DNA from 2 places in the Phytohabitans houttuyneae genome. Region 2 is predicted to be linked to the other one. Evidence: riboswitches for the same ligand, from Rfam matches in the RefSeq annotation. Region 2 holds a riboswitch; the other holds the start of a gene.
The links. A riboswitch is a leader RNA that binds a small molecule or an ion and turns the genes downstream of it on or off. The one in region 2 is predicted to bind S-adenosylmethionine.

Region 1 (6,201 bases), on a different contig from region 2:
GGTGCACGCTGAGGTCGACCTCGGCGTTGTCGAGGTTGTCCAGCTGCGGCATCTCGATGACCACGAAGCCCACACCTTCGCCATCGACCGTGGCCAGCGCGCGCTCGAAGGCGGTGGCGGGCCACGGGTGGCGCAGCTCGGCGAGGAAGCGCTGCCGACCCACGGGCGGGAAGTCCGGCACGTCCGCGGCGAGCACGGCTTCAACGATCTGATACGCCTGCTCGACGGCCTTGTCGTCGGCCGGATCCATGGGCGTGACGGCGATGTCCATGTCACCGAGGGTCCCTCGACGGGACGCTCATCGCGACCGAATTACCTGGACAGTTTGGTCGGGAGGGACGGTCGCACAGCGCCTCCGGCGCTGGGACGTTAGAACAAAGCCTACGGCGACCGCCCTCCCGCACGGAGCATCCTGCGTCGTCCGGATGGCGCCGTCAAGTCCCCGGTGCGGTGTTTTCTCGACGGACGGCAAATTCACGACTACGGAATGCAACTCCCATCCCACCGCGAGACGCGCTACCTGCGTTTCCCTCCGTGGTCGCGCTCCCGCGCGCTGTAACCGGGAATCGCGTTCTAGGACTCCAGGAGGCCGGCCTCGCGGGCACCCCGGAGCGAGGGCTTGATCCGGTACGTCGGGCCGACCTGCTCAGCGACCGCATCGATGGTCTTGAGGCCCTCGCCGGTGTTGAAGACCACCGTCTCGGCGTCCGGGTCGAGCTTGCCCGACTCGACGAGCTTCTTCAGGACAGCGACGGTCACCCCGCCGGCCGTCTCGGCGAACACGCCGGTCGTCCGGGCGAGCAGCTGGATAGCGTCGCGGATCTCGTCGTCGCTGGCGTAGTCCATCCAGCCGCCGGTGCGCCGCACGGCCTCCAGCGCGTACAGCCCGGCGGCCGGGTCACCGATGTTGAGCGACTTGGCGATGCCCACCGGCTTGACCGGGATGATGTCGCTGACCCCGTTGTGCAGGGCGACCGCGATCGGGTTGCAGCCGGCCGACTGTGCACCGAAGACGCGCCACCCGTTGGCCGGCGCCTCGACAAGGCCGATCTCGACAAGCTCGCTGAACGCCTTGTCCACCTTGGTCAGCAGCTCGCCGCTGGCCATCGGGATGACGACCTGCTCAGGCAGGCGCCAGCCGAGCTGCTCGGCCACCTCGTACCCGAGGGTCTTGGAGCCCTCCGCGTAGAAGGGCCGCACGTTGACGTTGACGAACGCGGTGTCCTCGAACTCGTCCGTCTCGACGAGCTCGCTGCAGAGCCGGTTGACATCGTCGTACGACCCTTCGATCGCGACGAGATCGCCGCCGTACACAGCGGTGGTGACGACCTTGCCGGGCTCGAGGTCACCGGGGATGAAGACGATGGACGGCACGCCCGCCTGTGCGGCGTGCGCGGCGACCGAGTTGGCAAGGTTTCCGGTGGAGGCGCAGGCAAACCGGGTGAAGCCCAGCCCTCGCGCCGCGGTGAGTGCCACCGAGACCACCCGGTCCTTGAACGAGTGTGTCGGGTTGGCGCTGTCGTCCTTGACCCACAGCGACCCACGCAGGCCGAGCTCGGCCGCGAGCCGGGGTGCGGAGACGAGTGGGGTGAGGCCGGGGTCGAGGGTCACCCGGCTGGCCGGGTCCTGCCCGGTCGGCAGCAGCGCCGCGTAGCGCCAGATGTTGTGTGGCCCCGCTTCGATCTGGGCCCGGGTTACCCGCGCGAGCGCGGCCTGGTCGTAGGCCACCTCGAGCGGGCCGAAACACTCGTAACAGGCGTGCTGGGCGGCGAGTGGGTACTCCTTGCCGCAGCCGCGACAGACGAGTGCGCGAGCAGGGCTGGAGAGCACCGGGGCGTCAGAGGTGGTGGTGGTCGTAGCGTCGAGTGTCGACGGCATCGAGGGCGTCCTCTCATCTTTCCCCTGCGCCGCACCGTGCGGCGGGGACGGAATTGGCACCTGTCCCGCAGGACTCACCGTCGAGTCAGTGCGGGGTGGTTGCCGGGGCGTCATCGGGCCGTATCCCTCAGCCCCTCTGGATGAGGTATTCAGTTGTGCGTTCTCCGGCACAGTGTACGGGGCGAAACGCCTTACCGCGCCTTTCCGGTGATCTGCCTCACGAGACCACGTCCTTGCGGGTGAAGCGCCAGAACGCGAGCGACCAGAAGAGCGTGGCGTACGCCACCGCGGAGATGCACCCCTTGACGATGTCGTCGGACTGCACAGGGGTCGACAGCAGCCCCAGCCACGCGTCGCTGTAGTGGGTGGGCAGGAACGAGCGGATGCTCCCCAGTGCGGTGATCTGGTCCAGGATGCTGGAGAGGATGAAGAGCAGCACCGCGCCGCCGACCGCGCCGAGCGGGGCGTCGGTGAGCACGGACAGCAGAAACGCGAGGCCGGCGACCACGAGCAGCCCCACCGCGAGGTAGCCGAGGATGCCGAGCAGCCGCAGCAGCCCTTCGCCGGCGGGTATCTCGGCCGCCACGGTGCTGCGCAGCGGTGACCAGCCGTACCGCAGGGTGCCCACGAGCAGGGCGGTGCCGGCGAGCACGACGAGGGCGACGGCCGAGTAGCCGAGCGCGACGACGAGCTTGACCGCGAGCAGCCGGGCCCTCGGCACCGGCACGGCTAGCAGGTACCGCAGGCTGCCCCAGCTCGCCTCGCTGGCGACGGTGTCGCCGCAGAAGAGCGCCACCACGACGGTGAGCAGGAAGCCGGCCGAGACGAAGAGCGTGAACAGCGTGAAGTTGAGCCCGCCCGACGTGGCGAGGTCGATCAGGCTGGCGAACTCGCCGCCGCCGTTGTCGTCGTCGCCGCCGCTGTCGAACTGGAAGGCGACCAGCACGATCAGCGGCAGCAGCACCATGAAGCCGAGCGCGAGCTGCGTGCGCCGACGGGTGGCCTGCCGCCGCCACTCCTGCCAGACCGAGAGGGTACGGCCGGGGCGGTAGCCCGCGGCCGCGCCGATCGTCGCAGTGCTCATCGGTCGCCACTCCCCCGCGAGTTGTCGCCCACCAGGGCCAGGAACGCGTCTTCGAGCCGCCGCCGGGGCACCACCCGGTCGACGCCGACACCGGCGCGGACGAGCTCGGCCACCACCTCGCTGCGCGCGGTGCCGTTGATGTCCACCACGAGCCCGTTGGGTCCGTCGCCGGTGACCGAGCGCACGCCGGACAGTCCCTGGAGCACCGCCTCGGCGGCATCCACGTCGGAGACGTCGAGCCGTACCGTCGGCGAGTCGCCGACGATGTCCTCGACCGGGCCGGACGCCACGATCTCGCCCTTGTTGACCACCACCGCGTGCGTGCAGGTCTGCTCCACCTCGGCGAGCAGGTGGCTGGAGACGAGCACCGCCCGACCGCCGGTGGCGTACCGCTTGAGCACCCGCCGCATCTCGGCGATCTGGGGCGGGTCGAGCCCGTCGGTCGGCTCGTCGAGCACCAGCAGCTCCGGCTGGCCCAGCATGGCCTGCGCGATGGCCAGGCGCTGCTTCATGCCGTGGCTGTACTTGCGCACCTTGCGGTGGATCGAGTCGCCGAGCCCGGCGATCTCCACGGCCTCGTCGAGCCGCGCGTCCCGCTCCGGCCGGCCGGTCGCCCGCCAGTACGCCCTCAAGTTGTCCAGGCCGCTCAGATGCGGCAGGAAGCCCGGCCCCTCGACCAGCGCGCCGAGGCGGGACAGCACCGGCGAGCCGGACACGAGCCGGTGGCCGAAGACGTAGATCTCGCCACCGCTGGGCTGGGTCAGGCCCATCAGCACGCGCAGGGTGGTGGTCTTGCCCGCGCCGTTCGGACCGAGCAGGCCGACGACCTGGCCCCGCTCGACCTTGAAGTCCACATTGGATACCGCTACGAAGCCGTCCGCGTACTCCTTGCGCAGTTGGCTGACCACGAGCGGCGTCTGCGCGTACTCCTCCCGGATTGTCGAATCGGCGCGGCGGTGCCGGCGCCGCACGACCAGGAGGACCACCGCGAGCCCCAGCAGCACGGCGGCGATCAGCCCGGCGAGCACCCAGCGCCACAGCACCGCTGTCGTGGGGATCGGCTCGCCGGTGACCGTCGGCACGGTGATCCCGTCCCCGCCGAGGGCGACCGTGTAGAGGGCGGGCTCGGCCGGCGTGGCGTACCCCTGGTCGGAGGTGGCCACGACGACCCGCAGCCGGTGTCCGGCCTCGACCCGCCGCACGATCGCCGGCAGCGTCACGGTGACCGCGCGCGCCTGGGCGGGGTCGGCGGGCAGGCCGGTCAGCCGTACCGGGGCGACGATGCCGCCGGGAAGCGTGGCGGCGCCACCCTCGTCGACGTCGTAGAGCTTGACGAAGAGCACCGCCTCGCCGGTGGGCGACGCGGCGCGGATGGAGACGGTGGGTGCACCCGCGATGTCGACCGCCGAGGCGAGCGGCTCCGACTGGAAGATGGCGTGCTGCCCGGGCAGGTCGCCGATCAGCCCACCCACCTCGGAGGCGGCGCTGACCAGGCCACCCCCACCCGGCACGGTGGAGATGGCGGCGGGGTTGCCACCCGGCGGGTTGGCGATCGGCTGCGGCGGGCCGGCCAGCGCCACCCGCTCCGTGGCCGTGCCGGCGAGGCCGGGGTAGTCGTCGGCCGAGTAGCCGTTGGTGACGAGGCCGCGGTCCATCGCGTCGAAGCCGGCGACGCGCGACCAGGTGAAGCTGTTGGCGGGCGCGTCGCCCTCGCCCTTGACGTAGTGGTCGAGCCACTGCCCGGTCAGAAATCGCACCCTGTCGCGGTCGGTGCGGGGACCGTCGCCGCCGTCGTGGCCACCGGTGAACCAGGCGACGCGCACCGGCGTGCCGTTGGCCGCGATGCCACGCGCGTTGGCGTCCGCCTCGGAGAGCGGGAAGAGCGTGTCCGCCTCGCCCTGGATCAGCAGGGTGGGCGCCTTGATCCGATCGAGCACCGTCGAAGGGCTGGAGCGGCGCAGCAGCGCGACTGCTTCGGGGGTGGCCCGGCCGGTGGTGGCGGTGCGCTGGTACATCTCGCAGACGTCCCGCGCGAAGCGCCCGCAGGTGGGATCGGTGCCGATGCCGGCGCTGCCGCCGAAGAAGAGCCCGGCCCACCCCTTCTTGAACACGCCGCCGACCGGGTCTGCGCCGGTGGCCTCGGGGAGGAACGAGCGGGCCAGGTCGTTCCACGTGATCATCGGGACGATCGCGTCGACCCGCTGGTCCTGGGCGGCGAGCATGAGGGCGAGGCCGCCGCCGTACGAGCCGCCGACCACACCCACCCTCGGGTCACCGCCGGCGTCCTTGCGCACCTCGGGACGGGCGGCGAGCCAGTCGATCAGCCGCTGGGCGTCGCGCACCTCGTAGTCGGGGCTGTCCAGGTGGATCTCGCCGCCGCTGCGCCCGAAGCCGCGCGCCGTGTACGCCAGCACCGCGTAGCCGAGCCCCGCGAGATCTTCCGCGTCCGTGCGCACGCTCTCCTTGGTGCCACCGAAGCCATGTGCCAGCAGCACCGCCGGCACCGCACCTTCCCGGTCGCTGGGCAGGTAAAGCGTCGTGTCCAGGTCGACCCGCTCGTCGCCGCCCGGCCCGGAACGGACGGTGACGATCTGCTCCTCGGTCGAATACACCTTCGACTCCGGCCAGGCCACCCACACCGTGGCGGCCGCGAGCAGGGCGAACGTGACCGCGGCAACGGGCAGGGCGCGGCGCACGCGGACGGACCGGATGCCTGGCATGACGCAAACGGTACGGCGCGCCGCACCGGCCTGGCTGAGAAGCCTCTCAGGATGACCTCGCGGGCTACTCTCGGCGGGTGGCCGAACGCGATCTCACGCTGACCGCAAGCATGCGTCCGGCGGCACTGGACGCCCGGCGCGGCGTGGTGCGGCTCCACCCCGAGGTGCTGAGCGCGCTCGACCTCAACCCCGGCGACCCGGTGCGGCTGACCGGGCGGCGCGCGACGGCGGGCATCGCGGCCCGCGCCGAGCCGGGCGCCAGCCGCGCGCTGCTCTACGCCGACGACCTCATCCTCGGAAACCTCGGTGTCCGCGACGGCGGCCAGATCACCGTCGCGCCCGCGCCGGTCGTGGGCGCCCGCCGGGTCGCGCTGGCCGGGCCCGTCGAGATCGTCGCCGCCGTCTCCCCGAGATGCTTCGCCTCGCGCTGCTCGGCAAGGTGGTCACCGCCGGTGACAACGTCTCGCTCCTGCCCCAGGACGTGGTGACCGAGTCCGGCGTCCGCGCGCTCATCCAGGC
Region 2 (6,201 bases):
CGCCGTGGTGGTCAGCGCCGTCGCGTTCGCCACCAGCAGCGTCAGCGTCGGCATCGCCTGCGTCGTGTTCTTCATCGTCTACCAGCAGCTCGAAAACTTCGTCATCTACCCCAAGGTGATGCGGCGCGCGGTCAAGGTCAGCGACCTGGCCGCGATCCTCGCCGCTCTGCTCGGCATCGCCCTGCTCGGCGTGGTCGGCGCGCTGATCGCCATCCCCGCGGTCGCCGCCGTCCAGCTCATCGTCCGCGAGGTGGTGCTGCCCCGACAGGAGCGCGGCTAGCCATGCAAATCCAGGCACGCGTACCGCTGGTCTGCACCTACGACAGCGGCGCCGACGCGGCATCACCTGGACATCGAGGTTCGACAACGCGGCGTGGGCCGAGCCCATCGTCGAAGACCAGTAGCTCGCCCACAACTGGTCGGAGCCCGGCAGCCGCGCCGCGGGTGCATCTCAACCTGGGCGCACCGATGCGCCCAGGAACCGATCCGTGGCCCCATACGCGGCTGGCCGTACCTGGTGAAGGGCCGTCCCTCCAACGCCGCGCGGTCCGGGGGTTGGCCGGCAACCGCGGAGGGTGAGGCCGCGGGAGCAACGGTCCGGACCACCGCGGACATCGCGGTAGCTCGCAATATCGTCGGGCTATCTCGCTGTGAGCAGCGCCAATCCCTCATTGCTGGCCACCGACCCGGTCTCGGCGGACAGCGCGGCCACGACGCGGTCGATGTCGCTGTCCGTGGTGCCCAGGCCGAAGCTGATCCGCAGCAGGGCGGCCGGACCCGTGGCGCAGCCGCCCGGCCGCGTGGCGCCGGTCAGGCGGCGGGCGAGCGGGTGTGCGCAGAACTGCCCGGCGCGCACCCCCACGCCGTGATCCGCGCCGAGCCGGTCGGCGACCGTGGCGGCGTCGTGGTCGGGCAGCGCGAGGGAGACGATGCCGACCCGCGGGTGGGTGTCGCTGAAAAGGCTGACGGGCACGGCGGCCGGTACGTCCGCCAGGCCGGCCTGCAACCGTGCCAGCAGCTGCTGCTCGCGGGCGTGGAGGGCGTTCCGGTCGGCGGCGGCGAGGGCCTCACAGACCGCGGCGAGGGACACGGCGCCGAGCAGGTTCGGGGTGCCGCCCTCGTGGCGTGCCGGGCCGGTCGCCCAGGTCACGTCGCCGGCGTGGTCGCCCACGGCCGCGCTCGCGCCGCCGCCGCGCAGGTAGGGCTCGGCGGCGTCCAGCCAGTCGGCGCGGCCTACCAGCGCGCCGGCGCCGAACGGGGCGTACAGCTTGTGCCCGGAGAAGGCGAGGTAGTCGGCGCCCAGCGCGTCGAGGTCGACGGGCCGGTGCGGGGCGAGCTGCGCGGCGTCGACGGCCACGCGGGCGCCGTGGGAGTGGGCCACGGCGGCCAGGCGGCGTACCGGCCAGAGTTCGCCGGTCACGTTGCTGGCGCCGGTGACCGCGAAGAGCGCCGGCCCGGCGATTCCGGCGAGTGCCCGGTCGAGCAGTGCGACCGCCGTGTCCGGGTCGGGTGGCGTGGGGAGGCGTACCGCGTTCGGCCACGGCAGCAGGTTGGCGTGGTGCTCACCGTCGAACACGACCGTGGTGGTGCCGGCGGGCAGCGCGTGGGCGAGCAGGTTGAGCGCGTCGGTGGTGTTGCGGGTGAACACCACCGTGTCGTCCGATCGTGCGCCGGTGAAGTCGGCGACCGCCTGCCGGGCCCGCTCGTACTCCAATGTGGACCGTGCCGACCGCGCGCCGGCGCCGCGGTGCACGCTGCCGTACCAGGGCAGGAGTCGCTGTACCGCGTCGGCGGCGGCGCGGGCGCACGGCGCGGAGGCGGCGTAGTCGAGGTGGGCGAAGCGGACGGTGGCGCCCGACCGCAGCCGCACGGGCAGGTCGGCGCCGACGATGTCCAGCGTCATGGGGGTGACCTCCGAGGCTCACGCTTACCCGCGGCGCGGCTCGGCCGAGGGTCTGGTCGTCACCCGGGGCACCCCACCGTGAACACGAGGGTTGCCGGCCAGCGAGCCGGGGCTTGGCGCTGGCACTCTTGACCTTTCGCGATCATACAAGACCGCGGTGCGGGAGGATCGACCGGTGAAGTGGATAGCGCCCGCGTTCGGCGGGCCGGAAGTGCTCACCCTGGTCGAGGACGAGGTTCGGTCGCCCGCCGCGGGTGAGGTGACCATCGACGTACGCGCCGCGGGCGTCAACCCGGCCGACTACAAGCACCTTGCCGCCGCGCGCGGCCCCGACCGGCCGCTGCCGCTGAGCATCGGGTACGAGGTCGCCGGCGTGATCAGCGCGGTCGGGCCGGACACCACGATCGGGTCCGGCGGCGGCCTGATCGGCGACACGGTCGTGGCGTTCCGGATCAGCGGCGGCTACGCCTCGCGGGTGACCGTGCCGGCCAAAGACGTCTTCGCCAAGCCCGACACGCTGGACTACCCGGCCGCCGCCAACCTGCTGCTGGCCGGCACCACCGCCGCCGAGGCGCTGCACGTCACCGGGGTACGGGCCGGCGACACGGTCCTCGTGCACGGCGCCTCCGGCGCGGTCGGCGTCAGCGTGCTGCAGCAGGCGCGGCTCATCGGCGCCACCGTGGTCGGTACCGCGAGCGAGCACAACTTCGCCGTGGTGCGCGGCTTCGGCGCGGAGCCGGTGACCTACGGGCCGGGCCTTGTCGACCGCGTGCGCGCCGCCGCGCCGCGGGGCGTCACCGCGGTCATCGACACCGTCGGCACCGACGAGGCCCTCGACTCCACGGTGGAGCTGCTGCCCGACCTGGGCCGCGCGGTCACCATCGCGGCGTCGGAGCGCACCCGTGCGGCCGGCGTCACCGCGATCGCGGGCGCGCTGCCGGACAGCGCGGCGTTCCGGGACGCCGTCCGGCCCCGGCTGCTGGCCTTGGCCGCGCAGGGCAAGCTCGTCGTCCCGGTCGCCCGCACCTTCCCGCTCGAGCAGGCCCGCGAGGCTCTCGAACTGGTCCGCACCGGGCACCCCGGCGGGAAGATCGCACTGATCCCCTGAACCGGCGTTGTCAGGGCCGCAGGCCGGGCGGTAGGACGTAGCCGGGCGGCTGCCACTGCACCAGGACCGCGGTGGCGTCGTCCTCCAACTCCTCGAACTGGTGCTCCACGACGGCACGCACCAGCCGGCGCATGCTTTCCGGCGCCGGCAGCTCGTCGTTGAGGGCCCGCTGCACGAGGTCGAGGAGGCGGCCGAGGCCGAAACGCTCGCCGGCCTCGTTGTAGGCGTCGGTGACGCCGTCGGTGTAGACGAGCAGCCGGTCGGCGGGTTGCAGGTTTTCCTCGTGTACCGTCGGCTCCCGCCCGGTCAGGTGGTGCAGACCGAGCGGCAGGGCGGTGGGTCCGGGCAGCTCCTTGACCGCTCTGCCGTCGCGCAGCAGCTGGACTCCGGGATGGCCGGCGTTGATCGTGCGCAGGGTGCCGGTGATGTGGTCGAGCTCGGCGAGGACCGCGGTGGCGAACTTGTTCGGGTGCTGCGCCCGCAGCCAGGTGTCGATCGTGCCGGCGATGCCGACCAGGTCCAGGCCGCTTCGGCGGGCGTTGCGGTACGCGTTGATGGTCAGGGCGGCCAGCGTGCTGGCGGTGATCCCGTGGCCGCAGGTGTCGAAGAGCGCGAAGCTGAGCACGTCACCGTTGAGGGCGTAGTCGAACACGTCGCCGCCCACGTCGTAACAGGGCTCCAGGATCGCGGTGATCACCACGTCGTTGGTGCCGAACGTCAGCGGCGGCAGCAGCCCCCACACGACCTCGGCGGCGATGTGCATCGGCATCCGGCGGCGGGCCCGCTCCACGGCGTCGCCGTACGGCCGCCGGTTCTTGACCAGCTGGGCGATGTACCCGGCCACCTCGCCGCAGGCCGCCTCCACCTCGTCGTTGACCACCGCCGGGGAGACGAACTCCACCACGCCGAGCCGGTCGCATCCGTCGACCAGCGGCACCCACAGCCGGTCCGGTTGATCCGGCGCGTGCTGGACCTCCAGGCTCATGTACGCCCGGCCGGCCATCGTCGCCTCGATCGGCACGGCCGCGCCCGACCCGGCGGGCAGCGGCACCAGGCACACCTGGGGGTAGTCGGCCAGGTAGATCACGACGTCGACAGCACCGACCGCCGCGGCGGCCCGACTCACCAGGGCGGGCAGCGCGTCCGGCCCGACCTCAGCGACGGCCGTCCGCAGCGACCGGATCACGCCGGTCACCCCTACCGGCAAAGTCTGCGACACACCTCACCGTATGCCCGTCACGACCCGACCGCGACCTCAGCGGGCCTGTCGCCACTGGTCGCCACTTTTACGGATTGACGGGGCGCGGCAGCGCCAGCGGGGTATGGTTCGCGGCGATCGGCGTCCGTGGTCTCGACGTCCAGGTGGACGAGCGCCGGCGGGTTCGCTGTCGGCGACTCGCTGGCAGCGGAATAGACCTGGCCGGGCGGATGTTGCCCTACCGCCTAGAGGAGATGAGCACATGGCAAAGACTGACTACGACGCCCCACGCACCTCCCCCACCGACGACGAGGACAGCCTGGAGGAACTCCAGGCCAGGCGCGCGGCTCCGCGCTCCGGCGCGGTCGATGTGGACGAGGCCGAGCTGGCGGAGGCGTTCGAGCTACCCGGCGCCGATCAACTCGATGAAGAGCTGTCGGTCGCGGTGATCCCGATGCAGGCCGACGAGTTCCGTTGCTCACGCTGTTTTCTGGTACACCACCGCAGCCAGCGGGCCGCCGCCGGCGTCGACGTCTGCCGCGACTGCGCCTGACCGGTTTCGTAGCCCTCGCCGTCGACGGTCGGTGACCCGGCCTCAGGCAGGCCCGGGGCAGCCGCACCGCAGGGCGGGCTCGAGCTCGTCGGCGCGTTCATGCCGGATGGCGTGGGCCCGGTCGTAGACCTGTCGCAGCTGGTCGGCGGTCAGCCGGCGGGCGTCCCAGATCAGGGCGGCGGCCTCGGCCGGGTCCTGCAGGGTGAGGTCGTCCGGCACCGGCCGGTCGGCGATGATGAACAGGTCGCTGCGGTGCAGGCCGAGGGCGGGCGCTAGCCGGCGCAGCAGTAGCGGCTCAGGCTCGCCGCCGCCGAGCACCGACGTGACCGCTGTTTCGGCGACCTCTGCCCGCCGGGCCAGCGAGCCGGCATCGACGCCGCGCGCCTCGATCAGCCGGGCCAGCTGCACGTCAAAGGCCGGCGGCGCACTCATCGGCCATGCTACGGGCCGCTCGGCCTACACCCAGATCGCTGTGGGCCAGCCATCGGAGTACACGACGGGTGGATCCGGCAGCGGCGTCGCCGTGCCTTCGGCGACCCGGGCGGCCGTCCACGCCGCGGCGCCGGCGTCGAGCACGTCGTCGACGGCCGCCTGGCGTCCCGCTTCGCCGAGGTCGTCGGCAATCTCCACTCCGGCGTCGGCGAGCAGCCGCCGGCGATGGTGCACTCCCGCCCACGTGCGCTTGCCGTCCGGCAGCGGTGAGTCGGCCAGCCGCGCGAACGACACCTCCGGATGTACCTCCACCACCCGCCGGCCGGCGTCGCGGGCCCAGGCGTCGACCTCGAGGATCTTCGACCGCAGCCCGTACATCTGCGCGGAGAACCCTTCGCCGGCCCGCGCCCTGTTCACCTCCACGGCCGCGGCGTGGCTGCCGGCCTCCAGCGCCGCGCGGACCGGCGTCATGAAGACCGATGCCCGTCGGGGCCCCACCAGCTTGTACGCGAGCACGTCGGCCGTGCGCCGCCCGGTGTCAGGAAGGCCGATCGGGGATGTCGATGCCGACGACGGCGAGGTCGCCATCCAGCTCCACAGCGGCGACAAGCGCGGCGACCGTCGTGGCGACATGCACGGCAGTGGCGCCATCGCCCAGGACGACGCCGACCCAGCCCGCCTTGCAGGCGTCCACGCCGAGCACCCGTGCCGCCACCTGAACAGGGTATCGACGCGCGGTCACCATCCCACCCGACAGGTTGGATATTGGTGGCAATCGATGTATGTTGGGAGGGCTCCCAGATTGCGTCCTCCACACTGCTCGAGGAGCCAAAAACATGTCGCCAAGGCGTCGTCGCCCGGCCACCGTTCTGGTCGGCCTGCTCGTTCTGGCCCTGTCCACGTTCCTGCTGCCACCGGCGTCGAACGCCGGCACCGCCGCGGCCGGCCCGTCCCCCACCAGCGCGGTGCCGCTCACGGAGCTGACCGTGTCATTCGAACAGGTGGCA

Region 1: linked by a shared signal. The riboswitch ahead of thrC (threonine synthase) and the one ahead of Phou_RS38925 (aminotransferase class V-fold PLP-dependent enzyme) in region 2 are both predicted to bind S-adenosylmethionine.

The regions. Positions count from the first base shown of each region.
Region 1 is NZ_BLPF01000001.1:4,670,002-4,676,202, reverse strand. It holds gene Phou_RS21565 (GNAT family N-acetyltransferase) at 1-271, opposite strand, end outside; gene thrC (threonine synthase) at 574-1,878, opposite strand; SAM riboswitch class I at 1,889-2,025, opposite strand; gene Phou_RS21555 (ABC transporter permease) at 2,096-2,962, opposite strand; gene Phou_RS21550 (alpha/beta fold hydrolase) at 2,959-5,682, opposite strand; partial or broken gene Phou_RS21545 (AAA family ATPase) at 5,793-6,201, shown strand, end outside.
Region 2 is NZ_BLPF01000003.1:882,546-888,746, reverse strand. It holds gene Phou_RS38930 (AI-2E family transporter) at 1-280, shown strand, start outside; gene Phou_RS38925 (aminotransferase class V-fold PLP-dependent enzyme) at 641-1,903, opposite strand; SAM riboswitch class IV at 1,919-2,037, opposite strand; gene Phou_RS38920 (quinone oxidoreductase family protein) at 2,079-3,011, shown strand; gene Phou_RS38915 (PP2C family protein-serine/threonine phosphatase) at 3,022-4,197, opposite strand; gene Phou_RS38910 (DUF4193 domain-containing protein) at 4,472-4,762, shown strand; gene Phou_RS50750 (hypothetical protein) at 4,805-5,194, opposite strand; gene Phou_RS38900 (DUF429 domain-containing protein) at 5,219-5,782, opposite strand; gene Phou_RS51715 (DUF429 domain-containing protein) at 5,733-5,909, opposite strand; gene Phou_RS38895 (PQQ-dependent sugar dehydrogenase) at 6,031-6,201, shown strand, end outside.